2 regions of the Streptomyces sp. LN549 genome follow, and region 1 is predicted to be linked to the other one. Evidence: predicted binding sites of a transcription regulator. Region 1 holds the regulator's gene; the other holds the start of a gene.
The links. The regulator HspR, encoded in region 1, represses chaperone genes until heat shock. The targets are predictions, from matches to a motif close to TTGAGNNNNNNNNNCTCAA.
Positions count from the first base shown of each region.

Region 2: lon (endopeptidase La) is a predicted target of HspR. The motif match lies at 7,371-7,389, and genes of this name have one in related genera.

Region 1 is NZ_JAZHRI010000002.1:4,137,869-4,148,990, forward strand. Features, by position in the region: gene SH922_RS18600 (YbjN domain-containing protein) at 1-313, opposite strand, end outside; gene clpB (ATP-dependent chaperone ClpB) at 455-3,049, opposite strand; gene SH922_RS18610 (pyridoxamine 5'-phosphate oxidase family protein) at 3,276-3,680, shown strand; gene SH922_RS18615 (hypothetical protein) at 3,711-4,583, opposite strand; gene SH922_RS18620 ((2Fe-2S)-binding protein) at 4,779-5,099, opposite strand; gene SH922_RS18625 (helix-turn-helix transcriptional regulator) at 5,588-6,436, shown strand; gene SH922_RS18630 (LuxR C-terminal-related transcriptional regulator) at 6,620-7,600, shown strand; gene SH922_RS18635 (LuxR C-terminal-related transcriptional regulator) at 7,597-8,607, shown strand; gene SH922_RS18640 (heat shock protein transcriptional repressor HspR) at 8,638-9,084, opposite strand; gene dnaJ (molecular chaperone DnaJ) at 9,086-10,276, opposite strand; gene grpE (nucleotide exchange factor GrpE) at 10,358-11,008, opposite strand; gene dnaK (molecular chaperone DnaK) at 11,005-11,122, opposite strand, start outside.
Region 2 is NZ_JAZHRI010000002.1:5,952,161-5,963,282, forward strand. Features, by position in the region: gene SH922_RS27135 (response regulator transcription factor) at 1-364, opposite strand, end outside; gene SH922_RS27140 (spermidine synthase) at 600-1,292, opposite strand; gene SH922_RS27145 (hypothetical protein) at 1,397-2,029, opposite strand; gene SH922_RS27150 (hypothetical protein) at 2,026-3,378, opposite strand; gene SH922_RS27155 (ABC transporter ATP-binding protein) at 3,375-4,160, opposite strand; gene SH922_RS27160 (hypothetical protein) at 4,171-5,091, opposite strand; gene SH922_RS27165 (RNA polymerase sigma factor) at 5,088-5,690, opposite strand; gene SH922_RS27170 (nucleotidyltransferase domain-containing protein) at 5,749-6,567, opposite strand; gene SH922_RS27175 (isochorismatase family protein) at 6,623-7,201, opposite strand; gene lon (endopeptidase La) at 7,412-9,832, shown strand; gene SH922_RS27185 (polysaccharide deacetylase family protein) at 9,937-10,617, opposite strand; gene SH922_RS27190 (lysozyme) at 11,067-11,122, opposite strand, start outside.

The DNA of each region.
Region 1 (11,122 bases):
ACAGGGTGCGGCGGTTCCAGTCGTCGATCGCGTCGAGGAGGACCGGGCGCTGGTCCACGTCGTGCGGGCGGTCGTAGAACGTACGGACCGAGAAGACCTGCTGCTCGCCCTCGCCACGGAACATGAAGTACGTGCGGAATTCTTCCCACGGCGCCGCGAGGTCGCCCTCGTCGTCGACGACGTACTTCAGCTCCATCTGCTCCAGGAGCTGCTTGACGAGGTCCTGGTCAGGGACGACGGGGCCCTCCGGTCCTGCCGCCTGCGGTTCGGGCTGGCCCCCGAAGTTAGGAATCGAGGACGGATCGATGCTCACCGTAATTTCCCTTCGTGCGGTTGGCTGCCATCCTCTCCCATGCCGGGCGGGGCATGGCAAGCCCGGACGGCCCCGATCCGCCACAAGCTGATATCCAGCCGGTGGGGACCGGGGCCGCCGGTTACGCCACATGTGTTCCGGTCAGGTCGCCGGCCCGACGGTCAGGCCGTCACCCTCCCGGTCGACGCGGACCGTGTCGCCGTCCGTGATCTCGCCCGCGAGGATCTCCTTCGCGAGCCGGTCACCGATCGCCGTCTGGATGAGGCGGCGCAGCGGCCGGGCACCGTAGGCCGGGTCGTTGCCCTCCTCGGCGAGCCAGGCCAGGGCGGCCGGGGTGACGTCGAGGGTGAGCTGCCGGTCGGCGAGCCGCTTGGCGAGCCGGTCGATCTGGAGCCCCGCGATGTGAGCGAGCTCGTCGCCGGACAGGGCGGAGAAGACGACCAGATCGTCGAGCCGGTTGAGGAACTCCGGCTTGAAGGACGCCCGCACGACCTCCAGGACCTGCTGCTTCTTCTCCTCGGGCTTGGTCAGGGGGTCGACCAGGTACTGGCTGCCGAGGTTGGACGTCAGGATCAGGATGGTGTTGCGGAAATCCACCGTCCGGCCCTGTCCGTCGGTGAGCCGGCCGTCGTCGAGGACCTGGAGCAGGATGTCGAAGACCTCGGGGTGCGCCTTCTCCACCTCGTCCAGCAGGACGACGCTGTACGGGCGGCGGCGGACCGCCTCCGTGAGCTGGCCGCCCTCCTCGTAGCCGACGTACCCGGGCGGGGCGCCGACCAGCCGGGCCACGCTGTGCTTCTCGCTGTACTCGCTCATGTCGATGCGGACCATGGCCCGCTCGTCGTCGAAGAGGAAGTCGGCGAGCGCCTTCGCCAGCTCGGTCTTGCCGACACCGGTGGGGCCGAGGAAGAGGAACGAACCGGTGGGCCGGTCGGGGTCGGCGATACCGGCCCGGGTGCGGCGTACCGCGTCCGAGACGGCCTGCACGGCCTCGGTCTGCCCGATGAGGCGCCGGCCCAGCTCCTCCTCCATGCGCAGCAGCTTCTGGGTCTCGCCCTCCAGGAGGCGGCCGGCCGGGATGCCGGTCCAGGCACCGACGACATCGGCGATGTCGTCCGGGCCGACCTCTTCCTTGACCAGGGTCTCCTTGGGCTCCTTCGCCGCTTCCTGCTCGGCCTCGGCGGCCTCGGCCAGCTCCCGCTCCAGGCCGGGGATCTCCCCGTACAGCAGCTTGGAGGCGGTGTCGAAGTCGCCGTCGCGCTGGGCGCGTTCGGCCTGTCCGCGCAGGTCGTCGAGGCGTTCCTTGAGGTCACCGACGCGTTCCAGGCCCTGTTTCTCCTTGTCCCAGCGGGCGTTGAGACCGCGCAGTTCCTCCTGCTTGTCGGCGAGGTCGCGGCGCAGCTTCTCCAGCCGCTGCTTGGAGGCCTGGTCCGTCTCGTTCTTCAGCGCCAGCTCCTCCATGAGCAACCGGTCGACAGCGCGCTGGAGTTCGTCGATCTCGACGGGCGAGGAGTCGATCTCCATGCGCAGCCGGGAGGCCGCCTCGTCGACGAGGTCGATGGCCTTGTCGGGGAGGAAGCGGGAGGTGATGTAGCGGTCGGAGAGCGTGGCGGCGGCGACCAGGGAGGCGTCCGCGATCTGCACCTTGTGGTGGGCCTCGTAGCGGCCCTTGAGCCCGCGCAGGATCGCGATGGTGTCCTCGACGGACGGCTCCGCCACCAGCACCTGCTGGAAGCGGCGCTCCAGGGCGGGGTCCTTCTCGATCCGCTCGCGGTACTCGTCGAGCGTGGTGGCACCGACCATCCGCAGCTCACCGCGGGCCAGCATGGGCTTGAGCATGTTGCCCGCGTCCATGGCGGAGTCGCCTCCGGCGCCCGCGCCGACGACGGTGTGGAGCTCGTCGATGAACGTGATGATCTGGCCGTCGCTCTCCTTGATCTCGGAGAGGACGGTCTTCAGGCGCTCCTCGAACTCGCCGCGGTACTTCGCGCCCGCGACCATGGCGCCCAGGTCCAGCGAGACGAGCCGCTTGTTCTTCAGGGACTCGGGGACGTCGCCCTTGACGATGCGCTGGGCGAGCCCTTCGACGACGGCGGTCTTGCCGACGCCGGGCTCACCGATGAGCACCGGGTTGTTCTTGGTACGGCGTGAGAGCACCTGGACGACGCGGCGGATCTCCTGGTCGCGCCCGATGACCGGGTCGAGCTTGCCCTCGCGTGCGGCCGCGGTGAAGTCCGTGCCGAATTTCTCCAGGGCCTTGTACTGACCCTCCGGGTCGGGTGTGCTCACCCGGCGCCCTCCCCTGCTCTTCTCGAACGCGTCCAGCAGCCTCTTCGCACTGGCACCCTGCCCGTCGAGGATCTCACCGGCACGGCCGCCCTCGGCCGCGATGCCGATGAGCAGGTGCTCGGTGGAGATGTAGTCGTCGCCGAGCTCCTTCGCCCGCTGGGCGGCGTCGGAGATGACGGCGAGCAGCTCACGGTTGGGCTGCGGCGGCGCGACGGTCGACCCGGTCACGCTGGGCTGCGCGCCCAGGAGCTGCTCGGTCTCGGTGCGTACGGCGATCTGGTCGGCCTCGACGGCGGCCAGCAGATCGACGAGGTTCTCGTTGTCCTCACCCGAGAGCAGCGCGAGCAGCAGGTGCCCCGGGGTCAGATCGGGGTGCCCGTCCTTCACGGCCCTGTTGGTGGCCGCGTTGATGGCGTCCCGGCTCCTGTTGGTCAGCTCGGCGTCCACGTGCGCTCTCTCCTCCTTGCGGTGACTGGTCCGTCCTCACTACTGACACGATCAACGTGCACAAAGTTGAGTCTATTCCACTCAAGGCAAAAGTGGACCACTTCCAGGGCCCCGCTTCCAGGACCCGCTTCCAGGGCCCCGCTCCCCCTGCTTCCGTTCCGAGTGAACGGGCCGCTCCGGCCGCCCGCCACCGCAGGGCGGTCCCGGGACTGCCTACGCTGACCCCATGGCAGTCGACGTACGCAACCCCGGCCCGGAGTACCTCGCGTTCTGGCGCGAGTCCCACATCTGCACCCTCACCACACCCCGCCCCGACGGCACCCCGCACGTGGTGCCCGTGTGCGTGACGTACGACCCCGAGGCGGGCCTCGCCCGCATCATCACCAACAAGAACAGCCGCAAGGTCGCCAACATCCTGGCCGCGGGCCCGGACGGTGCCCGGGTCGCGGCCTGCCAGGTGCACCGGCGCCGCTGGGCGACCCTGGAGGGCGTCGCCAGGGTGCGCACGGAGCAGGACAGGGTCGACGAGGCGGTACGCCGCCACATGGAGCGCTACGAGCGCACGCCGTCGCCCAACCCGGACCGGGTCGTCATCGAGATCAGCCTGGACCGGGCGCTCGGCCGGGGGTGACCGGAGCCGCCACCGGAGCGGCGCGTGCCGTCAGCTGCCGCCCTCCGCCCAGGGCCGGCGGGGCGGCACGGGCGGCGGCGCCATCGGCGCGGGCGCCTGCGCCTGCGCCGGGAGGGGAGCCGCGATGTCCTCCTCGATCGGCGGGAGACCGTGCGGGAAGGCCGGTTCGGGAGCGACGGAGCGTCCGTCGACGGCGGCGTACAGCCCTTCCCGGGCGGCGGCGTGCAACGCCTCCCGCATGGCGCGCGGCGGCTCGGTCCGCATCATGACCTTCTCCATGTCGGTACCGCCGAAGCCCCGGATGAAGTCGGAGAGGAACTGCCCGACGAGTTCGGTGCCCCGCCGGTTGCGCCACATCACCCAGCCCAGGTAGAGGCTGGTGCCGTAGGCGAACACCGAGAGGTACGCGACGTAACTCCCGTCCCGGAGCACCATCCGGTGGGTCACGTGGGGGTGCTCACCCTCGGTGCGGATGCGGCGGAACACCGGCAAGACCGGCAGCCGGCGCTCCTGCACGACCCTCGCGATCTCGGTGTACGCCGATTCGGCTCGCGTCCCCCGGTCGGCCAGCAGGACCCGCCACTCACCGATCGGTTCGGCGATCTTCGACGCCAGGAAGACGGCGACGAAAGCGATCATGGCGATCTGCAGACCGATCCCCATGATCCCGAGGCCGCTCCGCGGATCCCCGGCCAGGGTGATGAGCCCGACGAAGCCGAAGAGGAGGAGCACGCCGAACGCCACGGCGGCGGCCCGCAGCCACACCGCCAGAAGCACCTTCCAGTTCACCGTGTCGTCGAAGGAGACCTCCACCTCGCGGTGGAGCAACGTCTTGTCGAGGTATGCGGCATCGCCGCCATCTCCACACCGGCCCGGCAGTTTTTCGACCTCGTGTCCGCTCATGAATGACCCTTGGGGTGGGAGGGCGGAGCATGGAGGACCGTGTCCCCACCCACACATCTGGTGCATTTTGACACCTTCTGCGCTGCTCCGACCGGAATGTCTCCGGGAGAAGCACAACGGCGCCACCGTGTTCAGGTCACGGTGGCGCCGTTGTGTGGGGGAGTGTCTGAGCGACGTGGAACGACGGGGGATCGCTCAGGCACTGCGGGGGGTGGCGGAGATGGCTTCGGTTTCGAACAGCTGGTGATCGCGCTGCGCGAGATTCACAAAAATCATGTCGTACCTAATGGCGCAGCGCACGGGCTGCGGCGCTCCGCGCGGCTTGCGGAGGCAACGGTAGGCGCGGAGTTCCCCGTCGTCCTCACGAGCAACGACGACCGGGTCACCGAACAGAGTGACCATCAACGAATCACCACGGTGGGGAAGTGCCGTGACGAGGTCGATGAAATGCCACCCTGAGCGGTAGGCGGTTGCCATCTCACGCCGGAAGGTCCGGTCGTCCGGCGGCGTAGTCATGTCAGGCGCCCGCCGAAGTCGACGTGAAACCCCACGTGATGTCGCCGTTGGCATCCTTCGGCGCAACGCCGCCCCACGTGATGTCACCGACAGGGGCTGCCGTGACGCGACTCGTTGCCGAGTCGGGCGCGACCTCCCAAGTAATGTCAGTGGCACCCAGCACGCCGTAAGCCAAGGCCCCCGCAAACGCAGTGGCAAGCACCGAGCGAAGCATTCGCTTATACATTTCGGCTTCGTCCTCACTTGATGGGTCATCTCCCCCGCACGTAAGACGATGTCCCACCCAGGGACGCGAACACCACTGGGTCGATGCATCATGTTCCTGCTGGTTCAAGAACATGGGGGGTGGAGATATGGCCACAAGTAGACCGAATACGGGACATCCTCATGGGATCACCGACCTATGCGAAGCAGGGCAGCGCCTTTATGCCAGTGCACTGCGATCGGGACGGATACCTCGCTCTGACGTGGCGCCCGCACCGTGCCTGATGGACTTCGCCCTGCTGCACCCGGACCCCGACGACCCCGAGTGGCTCCGTCCCGTACCTCCGTCGGCCGCACTCGCACAGCGCCTCCACCCCATCGAGCGGGAGATCCAGGACCGGCGTCGACGCTCCCTCGAACTGGCGGAGTCCTTCGAACCGTTCATGGACATCAGCGCCCAGGACGCACCGACCACGCACGCCATCACCGTGCTGGAAGGCAACGCCAGAATCAATGCCGCCATTGACGTCGCAACGGCCGAGTGCACCACCGAAGTCCTCACCATCCAGCCGGGTGGCGGGCGCAGTGAGCTCATTCTCAGTAAAGGCGTCGAGCGCGGACAGGCCGTGATCGACCGCGGCGTCAGCATTCGCACGCTCTATCAGCACACCGTCCGCCACCATCATGGGACGTATGCCTACGCCGAGCGTCTGGCGGAAGGCAAGGTCGAGATCCGCACCCTCGAAGAACTCGTCGAGCGCATGCTCGTCTTCGACCACACGGTGGCCTTCATCCCTGCCCAGGAGGATGCGGAAGTGGCACTGGAGTTGCGCCACCCGGGCCTGGTGGCATACCTGACCAGAGTCTTCGAACAGCTCTGGCAGCGCGCCACCCCGCTTCTGGAGGACGTGCGGTACGACCCCACCCCGGAGGGCATCAGCGGTGTCCAGCGCTCCATTGCCCAGCTCCTCGTAGAAGGACACGTCGACGACTCGATCGCCCGGCGCCTCGGCATGAACGTGCGCACCTGCCGGACTCATATCGCCAAACTGAACGCAGCCCTCGGCAGCAAGAGCCGGACGCAACTCGGTTATCTGATCGCCCGGTCAGGAATCCTGGAACAGGATTCCTGACCGGCCGGCACCCAAAGTTCCCCACCCCCGGGCCGGGGGCGCAACCACGCAACGGGGGAGAGCATGGCTGTGCCCTGAATCAGCCGGGGGAGTTCCCGGCTCCCCCAACGGGTCAACACTCCCCCGGCCGCTAGGGTTTCACCACCGTCATCTTGTTGCACTGCAAAGAATGAGGGGGTCCAGATGGGCACGGAAACGGGCATACCAAATCACCCGCACAGCGACTCCGAACTGTGCGAGCCGGCAATCCGGCTCTACTCCGAATCCCTGCGCCGCGGGCGCCTCCCACGAGCGGAGATCTCACCGGCCCCCTGCCTCGTCGAGATGGCCCTGCTCCACCCGGACCCCCGGGATCCGGCGATGCTGTGCCCTGCCACGCCTTCGGCCGCGCTCGCCCATCTGCTGCAGCCCATCACGCGCAACGTCTATGAACAGATACGCCGCAGCGCGGCACTGGTCGACTCCCTCGCCCCCTTGGCGGCCATCGCGAGCGAGGACCCCAACCTGTCCATCACCGTGCTCGAAGGCAAGAGGCTGATCGACGCTGCTCTCCACGAAGCAGCCGCCGTCGCCGAAACAGAGGTGCTGACGGCTCAGCCAGGCGGCTACCGATCGCCCGAGCAGATCGAGCAGGGCCTCGCCAACGGTCTGTCAGCTGTGGGCAGAGGAGCCCGGCTCCGCCACATCTACCAGCACCCAGCTCGCTACAGCGCCCTCCTCAGAAGCTACCTGGAGCAGATGCCACCAGGACAGGTGCAGGTCAGAACGATGGAACAGACTATCGACCGGCTCATCGTCTTCGACCACGCAACAGCGTTCATCCCCGCGACGGCCGACCGAAATGTGGCTCTCCAGATCCGGCATCCGGCGCTGGTCCGTTACCTGGTGCAGGTGTACGAAGTCCTGTGGGCGCAGGCGACTCCGATCGCCGAACACCTGCAGACAGCCGCCCCGGGCACTCCCGTCACCGCCGTCCAGCTCAGCATCGCCCGGCTCCTGGTCCAGGGACACCACGACGAGGCCGTGGCAAGGAAGCTGGGCTTCAGCGTCCGCACCTGCCGTACGCATATCGCCAAGCTCATGCAGACCCTCGACGCCACCAGCCGTACCCACCTCGGCGCCCTCCTCGTCCAGTCCGGGATCGCCGGACACACCGAGACATGACAGCTGTACCCGTGCACGCGCACAGCGACCTCGATCTGTGCGAGGCGGCTGTCAGCCTCTACACCGAAGCACTGGCCAAAGGCCGCCTCGCCCGGTCCGCCGCCGAGGCAGCGCCCTGCCTGATCGACACGGCGCTCCTCCTGCCCGACCCGCACGACGGCCGCCTCCTGCTCCCCGTACCGCCGTCAGCCGCCCTGGCAAGTCTGCTGCACCCCCTGGCACAGGGGCTACTGGACCAGGTCCGGACCTCCGACATCCTGGCCAAGGCGCTCGTCCCGCTGGCCGCCTCCTTCAGCGGTGCCCCGCACCTCGCCATCACCGTCCTCGTCGGACCGGCGGCGATCCAGGCGGCCATCACCCGTTCCCTGGGGGAGGCGGACGACGAGATCCTTACGATCCAGCCCGGCAGCACGCGGCCGCCCCAAGAGCTCCGGACGGCGCTGTCCGGCACCCTTCCCACGGTTGAGCGAGGTGTCCGGCTGCGCCACATCTACCAGCACTCCGCGCGCTACAGCCCCGCACTCAGGACGTACATGGGCCAACTGCCCAGCTCCCTCCTCCAGGTGCGCACGCTGGAACAGGCCATCGACCGCCTCCTCGTCTTCGACCGCAAGGTCGCCTTCATTCCCGCCAACCCCGACCGCAGCACCGCCCTGGAGATCCGCCACCCCGCCCTCGTCGCCTTCCTGGCCCAGATGTACGAGACCGTCTGGACCCTGGCCACCCCGTTCACCCAGCAACTCCCCACAGCCGTCCCCGGCGCCCCCGTCACCGCCGTCCAGCAGAGCATCGCGCGCCTCCTGACCGAGGGAAACCAGGACGAGGCCGTCGCCCGCACACTCGGCATCAGCGTCCGCACCTGCCGCGCCCACATCTCCAGGCTCATGCAGACACTCGGCGCCACCAGCCGAACCCAGCTGGGCGCCCTCCTCGTCCGCTCCGGCATCGCCGAGCCCGCACCGCCGCGCACAGCAGAGGAGCCCGTCACCCCCGACGTTGCGGGGTGACGGGCTCCTTGCACGGGAAGCAGTCCCTGTTCAGTCCTTCGGCCTCTTCGGCCGCCAGACCACCAAGGCGCTGGTCTGCTGCACATCCTGATACGGCACCAGGTCGCGCCGGTACGACGCATGCACCTGCGCCTCGCGCTGCTGCATGGCCACCGCCGCCCCGTCCACGGCCGCCGAGAGCTCGGCGACGCGCTGCTGAAGGGCCGCGACCTGGTTCTCCAGTTCGATGATGCGCTTGATGCCGGCCAGGTTGATGCCCTCGTCCTGCGACAGCTGCTGCACGGTGCGCAGCAGCTCGATGTCGCGGGCCGAGTAGCGCCGTCCGCGTCCGGCCGTGCGGTCGGGCGAGACCAGGCCGAGGCGGTCGTACTGGCGCAGCGTCTGAGGATGCAGGCCCGAGAGCTGGGCCGCGATCGAGATCACGTACACCGGGGATTCATCGGTGAGTTCGAACGGATTACGTCGTCGGCCGTCCACCTCAAGCTCCCTTCGCTGCCTGGAACAGCTCCGCCCGCGGGTCCTGGTCCGCGGTCGCCTTTCGGTAGGCCTCCAGGGCGTCCCGGGCCTCGGGGCCCAGGTCCGTGGGGACCGTCACCTCGACGGTGACCAGCAGGTCGCCGCGGGTGCCGTCCTTGCGGACCGCGCCCTTGCCCCTGGCCCGCATGGTGCGCCCGTTGGGCGTGCCGGCCGGAAGCTTCAGCGTGACCGGCGGTCCGCCGAGCGTGGGGACCTTCACCTCGCCGCCGAGCGCCGCCTCCGTGAAGGTGACGGGCACGGTGACCGTGAGGTTGTCGCCCTTGCGGCCGAAGACCGGGTGGGCGTCGACGTGGACGACGACATAGAGGTCACCGGCCGGTCCGCCGCGCTCGCCCGGGGCGCCCTTGCCGCGCAGCCTGATCCGCTGGCCGTCGAGAACGCCCGCCGGAATCCTGACCTGCATGGTGCGGGACGACTTCGCCCGGCCGCTGCCCTTGCAGACCTCGCAGGGGTCCTGGGCGATGAGGCCCCGGCCCTTGCAGTCCACGCAGGGATCGGTGAGCGAGAACCCGCCGCCGCTGCCGCGCGACACCTGGCCGGTGCCGACGCAGGTCGGACAGACCCTGGGGGTGCCGTTCTTGTCGCCGGTGCCGGAGCACGCCTTGCAGGGCGCCTGGCTGGACATCCGCAGCGGGACCGTGGCCCCGTCGACGGCCTCGGTGAAGCTGAGCGTCACCTCGGACTCGATGTCCTGGCCGCGGCGCGGCTGCACCCGTGTTCCGGTGCTGCTGCCGCCCCGGTTGAAGAGGCCGCCGAAGACATCTCCCAGGCCGCCACCGCCGCCGAACCCGCCGGCACCGCCCTGGCCCCCGCCCGGGGCACCTCCGAAGAGGTCCCCCAGGTCGAAGTTGAAGTTGCCCTGGGCTCCGCCGGGTCCGGCGCGGAAGCCGCCGTTGCCGAAGAGGGCGCGTGCCTCGTCGTACTCCTTGCGCTTCTTGGTGTCACCGAGGATGTCGTTCGCCTCGGAGATCTCCTTGAAACGCTCCTCCGCCTTGTCGTCGCCCTTGTTGGCGTCCGGGTGGAACTCGCGGGCGAGCTTCCGGTACGCCTTCTTGATCTCGGCGTCGGTGGCGTCCTTCGGGACGCCGAGAACCTTGTAGTAGTCCTTCTCGACGAAGTCCTTCGTACTCATCGACGTCCCTCCTTCCGGACGACCGGCCACATGGCCGGGCGGATGGGCGAGCGGTGTGGTGCCAGGTGGTCGGACGGAATGTCAGACCTCCTCGCCGCCACCGCTCTCCTCGTCGTCACTCTTCTCTTCCTTCGCGGCCGCGGGCGTGGCCCCCGGCTGGGGTTCGGCCACCGCCACCCGCGCGGGGCGGATGGTGCGCTCGCCGATCCGGTACCCCGGCTGCAGGATCGCCACGCAGGTCGTCTCGGTGACGTCCGGCGCGTACGAGTGCATCAGGGCCTCGTGGATCGTCGGGTCGAAGGGCTCGCCCTCCTTGCCGAACTGCTGCAGTCCGAGCTTGGCGACGATCGTCTCCAGCGATTCGGCCACCGACTTGAACCCGCCCACGAGCTCACCGTGCTCGCGGGCCCGGCCGACGTCGTCGAGCACGGGCAGGAGCTCGGACAGGAGACCCGCGACTGCGATCTCCTTGACCGTGACCCGGTCCCGCTCCACGCGGCGGCGGTAGTTCTGGTACTCGGCCTGGAGCCGCTGGAGGTCGCCCGTGCGCTCGGAGAGCGCGGTGCGGACCTGGTCCAGCTGAGCGGTCAGACCGGCTGTCTGGTTCGCGTCCCCGGCCGGGGCCGCCGCCTCCTCCGAAGAGGGGGTGGCGGCCTTCGGCTCGGCGTCGTCAGGGGTGGCGCCGGAGGGGACGTCGGGCTTCTCCTCGAAGCCCGGAGTCTCCTCGGTCACGCCGCACCGCCCTTGGAGTCCTTCTCGTCGTCGACGATCTCGGCGTCGACGACATCGTCCTGGGCCTGCTCGGCACCGGGCTGCGCGTCGGCCTGCGGGCCGCCCTCGGCCTGG
Region 2 (11,122 bases), 1.8 Mb from region 1:
TGGAGAACGGCTTGGTCATGTAGTCGTCGGCGCCGACGCCGAGACCGACGAGCATGTCGGTCTCGTCGTCCCGGGCGGTCAGCATCAGTACCGGCACCGGGCGCTGGGCCTGCACGCGGCGGCAGACCTCCAGGCCGTCGAAGCCGGGAAGCATGATGTCGAGCACCATCAGATCCGGCTGCCAGGCCTCGGCCGCGTCCACGGCCGCAGGGCCGTCGAGCGCGGTCTGCACCAGGAAGCCCTCGGCCCGCAGCCGGGCGGAAATGGCATCGACGATCGTGGCGTCGTCCTCGACCACCAGCACGCGGCGCTGTGCGCCCGGGGTGGCCGCGACACCTGTGTGGGTGGTGTGTGTCTGTTCCATCGCCCCGCCCCTGCCCGTTTTCACGGGGGCCATTCCCCCGGACGTACGGTCTTCGCTCGTGAATTTCTTGGGTGATCCCGCTATCGGTCAGCAGCGTAAAGGCAGCGGAGGGCTCCCGGCTACGCAGGGTGCAAGGCCGCGGCGGCGGTCCGGGGGGAACAGAGGAGGCGGAGTGTCGCGCTTGTGGCGCTTGGACCCCGGGCGTCCCGGGTCCCGCATACCCGGTGGGGGGATCTCAGCCTGCTCGAATTGCGAGATGGACCACGTCGGGCACACCTCGGGCAACGCCTACTTCTTCCGTCCCAACCCCACGGAATCCGGCATTCCGCAAGGCCTGTTCGAACGCCGCGGACGGCTGTGCGGACCACACCGCGAGCACGCCGCCCGGCGTGAGCCGCGCGTGGCAGTCGGCGAGTCCGGCGGGGGAGTACAGATTCCCGTTGTCCTCGGTGACGGTCCAGTCCGGCCCGTTGTCGATGTCCAGACACAGGGCGTCGTAACGGTCCGTAGTCGTACGGAGGTAAGCGACGAGGTCCGTCGTCAGGACCACGGTCCGTGGATCGGCGAGCGCGGCCCCCGAGATGCCGGCCAGCGGCCCGTCCAGGTGCCAGTCGACGATGGCCTGCTCCCGCTCGGCGACCGCGATCCGCCCCCATCGCGGCCCGGCGGCGGCCCGGGCGAGCGAGAACCCGACACCGAGCCCGCCGATGAGCACCGCCGGAGCGGGCCGGTCTGCGGGCAGTGCGTCGAGCGCGGCGTCGATCAGCAGCCGCTCCGAGCGCCCGTCGGAGGTGTCCATCAGGAAGCACCCGTTGGCGATGATCTCGAAGTCTTCGCCCCGCCTGCGCAGGACGACCTCTCCGTACGGTCCCTCGCGGCGGTCCAGGGTGACGGGGGCGAGGGCGTCGGGGCCGAGGGCGAGGGGCATGGCGCTGATCTCCGGTGGATGGCGGTCGGTGTCCCCGCCATCCTGGCCCGCCCGGAGGCGGCCGGGCCAGCGGTTTGCCCGAACACGGGCCGATCGGGGAGTGGTCAGCCGCGTTCGGGGCGGGCCCCGCGTACCGCGAACAGTGCGGTCCCCGCCCCGTACGCCAGCAGCGCCACCACCCACGCCCCGGCCTGCGGCCCCGGCTGCATCGGCCAGGCCCACAGGGATGCCGCACCTCCCGGGGTGCGCGGGGCCGCCAGGTACACCGCGCTGCTGTAGACCGTCATCGGCAGCCAGCTCAGCCGGGCACCGATGAGGGCGGCTGAGGCGGCCGCCACCCCGGTGGCGCCGAGCACGTTACGGATCATGCCGGGTGCGCCGAACGTCTCGGGATGCCCGGGGACGGCCAGCGCGAGAGCCGCCGCGGCCGGGACGGTGAGCGCGAGCAGATGCAGCAGCCGCCGCGGCCACCAGCGGTGCACGGCGGTCCGGTCGAGCTCGTCGGCGGCGGCGTACAGGCTGGTGCCGATGGCCGCGGACACCAGCAGCGGCGCCAGCACGAGGACCGGGACGCGGGCGCTCGGGTCGAAGCGGTCCTCCAGCCGGTCGGCGGACCAGGCGGCGAGGAGAACGATGCAGGCCAGCGCGGCGGCGGTCCGGGGCAGACCGCGGGAGCGGACATAGAGGACGGGGAGGAGTGCCGAACGTTTCGCGGGGGTTCCGGCGGCCGTGTTCACAGGACGGGCACCTCGGTCGGGGAGCAGCTCGTGCGCGTGGCCAGGAAGCGGCCGAGCCAGCCCCGGCGCTCGGGAGCCGGCATGGCTTCGAGCCGGCGGAGCTGTGGGGTCTTCTCCGCGTCGGGGGTCTGCGACGCGTCGGCCAGCCAGTACCTGACGGCTTCGTCGGTCGCCATCACCCGATGGCCGCCGGCGGAGCGGTCGGTGTAGAGGGAATCCGGGCACTCCCGGTTCACCACGCTGGAGGCCACCTGCCGGACGAAGTCCTCCGAGTGGTGCAGTCGCCCTCGCAGGAGGTACCAGCCGAGGTTCGGCGCCGGTACCCAGGCTTCGTCGGAGCCGTGCAGGGGGTCCTGGTTCACGTAGCGGGCCGGTGCCCCCGGCACTCCGTCCAGCCGCCCGAACAGTCCGGACAGCGCCTGGGAGACCTGCGGCAGCAGCGATGCGTCGTACTCGGTCAGGCAGAGCTGCGGGGTGCCGTCCGCGCAGACGATGCGGCCCGCGGCCGGGTCCTCCCGCAGCAGACCGGGGCCGGTGTGCACGATCAGCGGGGCGACGGCCGCCGCCACGGCCAGCGGTACGACGGCGAGGAACCGGCGCCTGGCCGCGTGGACGATCACTGCGGCCAGGGCGAGACCGCAGGTCCACGCCACCATTGCGGGGGCGAACCACCACACGGGCAGCGACCCGTCGAGCGCGTACTGCACGGCAGGGTCGAGGAACTGGGCCGAGGAGTCGGCGTAGCTCGGAACGCCCAGCACGAGGTACAGCAGCACGGCGAGAACGGGCGCGGCCAGCCGCCACCGGCACCGCTGCCCGACGACGAATCCCACCAGGCCGACAGCGCCCAGGAAGGCGCTGTCGGCGACGGCGAAGGACGGGAACGGGCTGCCGCCCCCGGCGTACGGCCAGGTGGCCAGCAGCGAGGCGGTCAGTGCGACGAGATACCCGGCGACCGCCCAGAGGGCGAGCGGCAGCGCGGCCACCACGGCCCGCGTGGACCTGGCACGCGGGGTGGAGAGCCAGAGCTCGGTGGTCGAACGCCGGTGGTCGCGGGCACCCTGCCAGCAGGAAGCGGCTGCCACCAGCGGACCGACGAGCAAGGTGGCCCCGGAATGCAGCAGTCCCTGGGTTTCGCCCCAGTTCCCCTGCCAGGTGTCGGCCTTGGCCGCCATGGTGACGGCGAGCGTGACCGCAGTACCGACACCGGTCCACGGCGCGATACCGCGGCGCAGCTCGGTCCGCAGTACGAGGAGCGTCGGACGGTACGCGGCGGGCGAGCGGGGCGAACGGGAGCGGGGCCCGGGGGACTCCTGCTGTTCGGTGGTGAGGGTTCCGGTCGTCGTCATCGGGCGGCCGCCGTCGCACGGTGGGTGTGCAGAGCGGCGGTGTAGCCGCGCTCGATGGGGCTGCCGTCGAGCCGGTCCCCCTCGCCGTCCTCGCTGCCGAGGGCCGACAGCTCGGCCGTCGTCCCCCGGTAGGCGATCCGGCCCGCCTCGACCAGCGTCACATTGGAACAGGCCGTGGCCACGTCCTCGACGAGGTGCGTGGAGAGGATGACCGTGGCCCGTTCGCCGAGCTCCCGCATCAGCGTGCGGAACTCCACCCGCTGCTCCGGGTCCAGACCGGCGGTCGGCTCGTCGAGCAGCAGCAACTCCGGTTCGTTGACGATCGCCTGCGCGATGCCCACGCGCCGCACCATGCCGCCCGACAGGGTCTTCATCCGGGCGTCGATCCGGTCCGTCAGGCCCACCCGGTCCACCGCACGCTCCACGGCGCTCGCGATCAGGGCGCCGTCCATCTCCTTGAGCCACGCCACATAGGCGACGAACTCGCGGACAGTGAAGCCCGGGTAGTAGCCGAACTCCTGCGGCAGATAGCCCAGCCTGCGCCGGACCGCCGCGCGGCTGCGGTGGTCAGCGGCCGCCCCCACCTCGCTGCCCAGCAGCTCGACCCGGCCGGCGGTCGGAGCGGCGGCCGTGGACACCACTCTGATCAGCGACGTCTTGCCGGCGCCGTTCGGTCCGAGAAGTCCGTGCACCCCGGGTGCGAAGTCGAGATCGATGCCTTCCAGGGCGGTCGTACGGCGATGCCGGACCGTCAGCCCCGAAACTCTGACGGTGCTGCTCATGCGATCACGCTCATGACTTCTCCAGGTGGTCGAAGGATCTGCGGCGCAGGGTCAGCAGCCCGGCGCAGAGCACGGCCGCGGCCGCCCAGCCGCCCTGTGCGGCCGGCCCCGCGAAGTAGCGGACTGCTGCCGCGAGCGGCTCGTCGAGCCCCGACGGCGGTGTTCCGACGGTCGGTACGGCGACGGCGGCGGCCCAGCACGCGGCGACGGACGAGGCGCCGGTGCGGCAGCCGACGTAACTGCTCAGCGCCAGCGCCGCCAGCGTCATGGCCAGTCCCGGCAGCAGCCACGCCACGGCCCCCGGACCGCCGGCCGATGCGGGCAGCACCGCCCAGGCGAGCGCGAGCACCGGGACGGTGACGGCGAGCACGATGGCGGTCCTGACCAGCAGCAGCCGCAGCCCGCCGCCCGGAGTCGTGGCCGTGAGTTCATGCATCGGGTCGGCGGGGCGCCCGTACGAGAGGCCGACCCCGGCGAGCGGCAGCACCGGCGCGACGACGAGGAGCAGGGGCCGCGCCGTGCCGCCGAGCCCGCCCCCGTACGCCAGGGCGACGGCCCCGAGCGCCACCAGTACCAGCGCCGCCGCCCACGACCCCCGCAGGGCGGGCCCGGCGGCCCACAGCACCCGCCCGATCCGGGTGGCGGGCCCCGGTGCCGGCAACCGCGGACGCCCCCGCGTCCGCAGCGTCCCCCGCACCCGCCGCCACGAGCGCCCCCGCACCGGCTCGGCAGCCGCGGCTGCCAGCACCGCCGCGCGCACCCCCTCCAGCAGCGGTGCCGCGTCCCCCCGGTCGCGTACCGAAGCCGAGACCCGGGCCGCGCAGGGTGCGCACGACTCGACGTGCTTCTCCAGCGACCAGGCGTCCGTCTCGGCCGCCGTGCCCGCGGCGTACCTCCGGGCCAGTCCGTCGCCCACGTGCCAGACCGTCATGCGGTTCCTCCCAAGGGGCCGTTCTCCACAACCAGCCGGTCCAGTGCCGTCCGCAGCTCGCGGCGGGCCCGCAGCGCCCGGGTCTTGACCGTCCCCTCCGGTATGCCGAGCAGCCGGGCGGCTTCCCGGGTCGTGAGCCCGTCGATGACCGTCGCCCGCAGGACCTCCCGGAGTTCGGGCGAGATCCGGTCGAGCGCGGCACCCACGTCGCCGTATTCGAGACCGGCCAGGACCCGTTCCTCGGCGGACGGCACGGCGGCCGCCCACTGCCCGCTCCCGGCGTGCTCGGCCTGTGCCACGCGCTCCGTCCTGGCATGGGTCCGCTGCGCGTCGACCAGCCGGCGGGCGGCGATCACCCAGAGCCAGCCGCCCGCCTCGGCGCCCCGGTGCGAACCGGCGGAGCGCCAGGCCGTGACGAAGGTGTCCTGCAGCACCTCCCGTACGGTCTCGGGGTCCGCGCACCGCCGCTTCAGCCGGGCCAGCAGCCAGCCGGCATGGCGGTCGTAGAGCGCGGACAGGGCCGTCGGGTCCCCCTGCGCGACGGCGCGCAGCAGCGCCTCGTCGTTCCGGTCGTCCCCCGAGGGGCCCAAGTGGCTCACACCCCCTCTATCGCAGCCCGGACCCTGATCGGTTCACGTGCGGCGCCCGAAGATGCCGTCAGGGGCGCGGTGCCTTCTCGCCGTGCACCGCGATGTGTTCGGCCGCCAGCCACGGAGCCAGGTCGTCGACGAGCATCGACAGGACGGCCGGGTCGGCGGTCGGGGTGCGGCCCGTGCGGGCGGCCAGCCGCATCTGCCGGGCTCGCCCGGGACGGTGCCGGTAGTAGCGGGCGAAGAGCTCGGCGGACTCGGCCAGGTCACTGGTCCAGCCGCCCCACTGCGGCATGACCAGGGTGAAGCCCGTACGGACGATCCGGCGGGCGGCGCGGCGGCTCAGGGCGCGGCGTTCCGCGTCCGTGGTGGCCTCGGCGGCCTGCTTGTGCCAGCGCGGGAGCAACAGGCACAGATCGCCGTTGGTCTCGCGGGCGAGCAGCGAGGTCGGCCGGTAGCGCGGCAGCCGGGCGGCGAGGTCGTCGCCGAGCAGCGGGGTGCACAGGCAGGCGAGGAAGAAGCCCCCGTCGTGGCGTTCGAGTGCGCTGAGCAGCGTGTCCGCGCCGCTCAGCAGGATGCCCACCCCGTCGATCTCGTCGAAGGCCGCGTCCAGTTGGGCCTCGACGGTGTCGGCGTCGGCGCGGTCCGGCCCGGTGGGCTCGCCGCGCAGCACGAGCTGGAGGTCCAGGTCGGAGACCCCGGGTGTGGCCGTGCCACGCGGAATGCTGCCGTAGACGTAGGCGCTGTCCAGCCGGTCGGGACCGAAGACCTCGGTGATCCGGGAACGGGCCGCCGCGACGACAGGCGCGAACTTCTCCTGCACCCGGCTCAGTGAGCCCTCCCGCGCGATGGTGCCGTCCCGCTTCAGCCCTCGGTTGTCGTCCATGGGGGCACTTTGCCCGTCCAGCTCCCCTCTGACCAGCCCATCCGCGTGGCTACGGCTACGCCCGCGGCGGCGCCCCGAACCTCACGTCCGCGGCCGGCACGGTGACCTCCGCATCCCCGCTGATCGCCCACGCGGCCACCCGGGACACCACGGCGGCCGGGACCGCCTCGCTGATGCCGGGAGCTGCCGGGATGTCCTGCGTCGCATGCGCGTCGTGAGGGAGGACGACCCGGTAGCCCAGGGCCAGGGCGGTGCGCGCCGTCGCCTGGACGCACATCTCCGACATCACGCCGCACACGGCGACCGCCTCGACGCCCGCCCCGCTCAGCAAGGAGCCCAGGGGCGTGCCGGCGAAGCCGTCGTCCCTGGTCTTGCGGATCACGAACTCCGTGGGGCCCGCCTCGACCGGCAGGTGGAGCGCCCAGCCCGGTGTGTGCGGCTCGTCGCCCGCGCCGGGTGCACCGTCGTTCTGAAGGTGCACGACCAGCGCACCGCTCCTGCGCGCACGGGCGATCAGGTCCGTCGTCCGTCCCAGCAGTCCGGCCGCGCCGGGCACGGCCCGGTCGCCGGTCACACCCGCCTTCTGGACGTCCACGACCAGCAGGGCCTGTGAGGGAAGCGCTGAACTGTTCATGGGGCCATCCTGTCCGGCGGCGCAGCGGGCCTCCACGGGATTTCGTACGGGGCAGGGACCGGGACTACGGAGGCCCCCTGCGGCGTTGGAAACGGGGCACGCAGAGGCAGCCACACCGTGATCGCTCACAGCGAACGCACCCCCGGGAACATTGAGCGGCTCAGGAGCATTGAGTCTGCATAGCTCAACTTGACTGCCGAAGGGGAGATCATGGCTACTGAGTCCAATGCGGTCACACCGCTCACCCTGCCTGTGCTGCCGCTCGACGACGAGGTCGTGCTGCCCGGGATGGTGGTGCCTCTGGACCTGTCCGACAGCGATGTACGTGCCGCGGTGGAGGCCGCACAGGCCGCAGCCCGAGAAGGCGGCGGCAAGCCCGAGGTGCTGCTCGTTCCGCGCATCGACGGGACCTACACCGGGATCGGTGTCATCGGGACCGTCGAGCAGGTCGGACGGCTCTCGGACGGCGACCCGGGCGCGCTCATCCGCGGCCGGGGACGCGTGCGGATCGGGGCCGGGACCAGCGGTCCCGGTGCCGCGCTCTGGGTGGAAGGGACCCGGGTCGACGTCTCCGTCCCCGAGCCCCTCCCCGGATCCGCCGCCGAGCTGGTCAAGGAGTACAAGGCGCTCGCCACCAGCTGGCTGAAGAAGCGTGGCGCCTGGCAGGTCGTGGACCGGGTCCAGCAGATCGAGGGCGTCTCCGCGCTCGCCGACAACTCCGGATACTCCCCCTTCCTCACCACCGCCCAGAAGGTGCAGCTGCTGGAGACCGCCGACCCGGTGGCCCGGCTGAAGCTCGCCATCCAGTGGCTCGGTGAGCACCTCGCCGAACAGGACGTCGCCGAGTCGATCGCCAAGGACGTCCAGGAGGGCGTCGACAAGCAGCAGCGCGAGTTCCTGCTGCGGCGCCAGCTCGACGCCGTACGCAAGGAACTCTCCGAGCTCAACGGTGACCCGGAGGACGAGTCCGACGACTACCGGGCACGCGTCGAGGCCGCCGACCTTCCCGGGCACGTCCGCGAGGCCGCGCTCAAGGAGGTCGACAAGCTGGAGCGCTCCTCCGACCAGAGCCCCGAGGGTTCCTGGATCAGGACCTGGCTCGACACCGTCCTCGAACTGCCGTGGACCGAGCGGACCGAGGACGCGTACGACATCAAGGGCGCCCGGGAGATCCTCGACGCCGAGCACGCGGGCCTGCAGGACGTGAAGGAGCGCATCACCGAGTACCTCGCGGTGCGCAAGAGGCGCGCCGACCGCGGGCTGGGTGTGGTCGGAGGCCGGCGCGGCGGTGCGGTGCTGGCCCTGGTCGGGCCGCCCGGTGTCGGAAAGACCTCGCTCGGCGAGTCCGTAGCGCACGCCATGGGCCGTGAGTTCGTCCGTGTCGCGCTCGGCGGTGTCCGGGACGAGGCGGAGATCCGAGGCCACCGGCGTACGTACGTCGGCGCACTCCCGGGCCGCATCGTGCGCGCCATCAAGGAGGCCGGTTCCATGAACCCGGTCGTCCTGCTCGACGAGATCGACAAGGTCGGCTCCGACTTCCGGGGCGACCCTGCCGCAGCCCTGCTCGAAGTGCTCGACCCGGCGCAGAACCACACCTTCCGCGACCACTACCTGGAGGTCGAACTCGACCTCAGCGACGTCGTCTTCCTGGCCACCGCCAACGTCCTGGAAGCCATCCCGGAGGCGCTGCTCGACCGGATGGAGCTGGTCAGGCTCGACGGCTACACCGAGGACGAGAAGGTCGTCATCGCCCGCGACCACCTGCTCCCGCGCCAGCTGGAGCGGGCCGGTCTGGAGAAGGCCGAGGTCACCCTCGACGAGTCGGCGCTGCGCAAGCTGGCCGGCGAGTACACGAGGGAGGCCGGGGTCCGGAACCTGGAGCGGGCCGTCGCCCGGCTGCTCCGCAAGGTCGCGGCCCAGCACGAACTGGGTGACCGCGAACTGCCGTTCACGGTGACCGAGGACGACCTGCGCGGTCTCATCGGCCGGCCGCACCACGTCCCGGAATCCGCCCAGGACCCGGCCGGGCGCCGCACCGCGGTGCCGGGTGTGGCCACCGGACTCGCCGTGACCGGGGCGGGCGGTGACGTCCTCTTCGTGGAGGCGTCGCTCGCCGACCCGGAGACCGGGGCGTCCGGACTGACCCTCACCGGTCAGCTCGGCGACGTCATGAAGGAGTCCGCGCAGATCGCGCTGAGCTTCCTGCGGTCGCACGGCGCGGAGCTGGAGCTGCCGGTCGCGGACCTGAAGGACCGGGGCGTGCACATCCACTTCCCGGCGGGCGCGGTCCCCAAGGACGGCCCGAGCGCGGGCATCACCCTGACGACCGCGCTGGCCTCGCTGCTCTCCGGGCGGCTGGTCCGTACGGATGTGGCGATGACCGGTGAGGTGTCGCTGACCGGACGGGTCCTGCCGATCGGCGGCCTGAAGCAGAAGCTGCTGGCCGCCCACCGCGCGGGCATCACCACCGTGGTGATCCCGCAGCGCAACGAGGCCGATCTGGACGACGTCCCCGCCGAGGTGCTGGACACCCTGGAGGTCCACCCGGTCACCGACGTCCGCCAGGTGCTGGAGATCGCCCTGGCCCCGGCCTCGGCCCCGGCGGAGCGGAGGATCCCGGCCGCGGCGTAGGTGCCACGGCGTGACGGGCGTGGTACCACGGACACGGCCGGTACGGGCGGCCCGTCACCCCTCGCGGGGAGGCGGGCCGTTCCGCGTGAGCGGCGGCACCCGGATCAGGGGCGGTAGATGGTGCCCGGCACCGGCTCGGCGGGCGCCATCAGCTGGGGCACCGTCACGAAGGTGTAGCCCTGCTTCTTCAGCGCGTCGATGATGCCCGGCACCGCGGGCACCGTGCCCTTGTAGATGTCGTGCAGCAGGATGATGCCGTCCTTGGTCGCCTGGTCGAGTATCCGCTTCTTGATCAGCGCCGAGTCGGTCGTCGAATAGTCCTTGGCCGTGGCGTTCCACAGGATCTGGGACAGCCCCAGGTCCTTGCTGATCCCGGAGACCGTGTCGTCGGTGCGGCCCTGCGGCGGGCGCATCAGCCGCGGCTTCTTGCCGGTGATCGCCTCGATCGCGTCCTGCGTCTTCTCCAGCTCGGCGCGTATCTCCGTGGGCTTCTTGTCCGTCAGGATCTCGTGCGACCAGGTGTGGTTGGCCACCTCGTGCCCCTCCGCCGCGATGCGGCGGACGGTGTCGGGGTGCTTCTTCACATGGTTCTTGCCCAGCAGGAAGAAGGTCGCGTGGACCTTCTCCTTCTTGAGGATGTCCAGCAGATGAGGGGTGTCCTCGGCCGGGCCCGCGTCGAAGGTGAGGGCGATGCACTTGGCCTCGCGGCAGTCCACCGGGCCGAACGAGCCCTTGGCATCCGATCCGGCGTCGCCGCGGGCGGATCCGGGGGCCGTGGTCTCCATCGAGCAGCCGCTCAGCGTCAGCGTGAGCGCCGTCACAAGAGCGACGGCCAACCCCGTACCGATCGACTTCGTCCTATTGGGCAAGGCGGGTCACTCCCTCGTTGCTTACGTCGCACTTATGTGCGGACTGCAAGGACTATACACATCACGTATACACGGCATGTATAGGGGGAGGGTGTGGGTGCCGGAAAGGCATCGTGCCTGGTCGGAGCGGTGGACAGGACAGAGCCCGGTGACGGGTGCGTCACCGGGCTCTGCGGGGCCGGGCGGCTGCCGGCGGGGAGTGGCTGGGTTCTTTCGTTTGGATCGGGCCGGATCAGGGAGCGGGCTCCGGCGCCGTGCACCGCAAGGCGGAGGAGGGGGGCATGGCGGAGCCGTGCCGACTGACGACAACGCCGCGAGGTGCGGCGCCGGAGCCCGCGAGCCCGGCATGATCCAAACGAGAGGCCCTAGCCGTTGGCCAGCGCCTGTACGCGGTCGAGGGCGCCGTTGAAGTGGTTGTGGT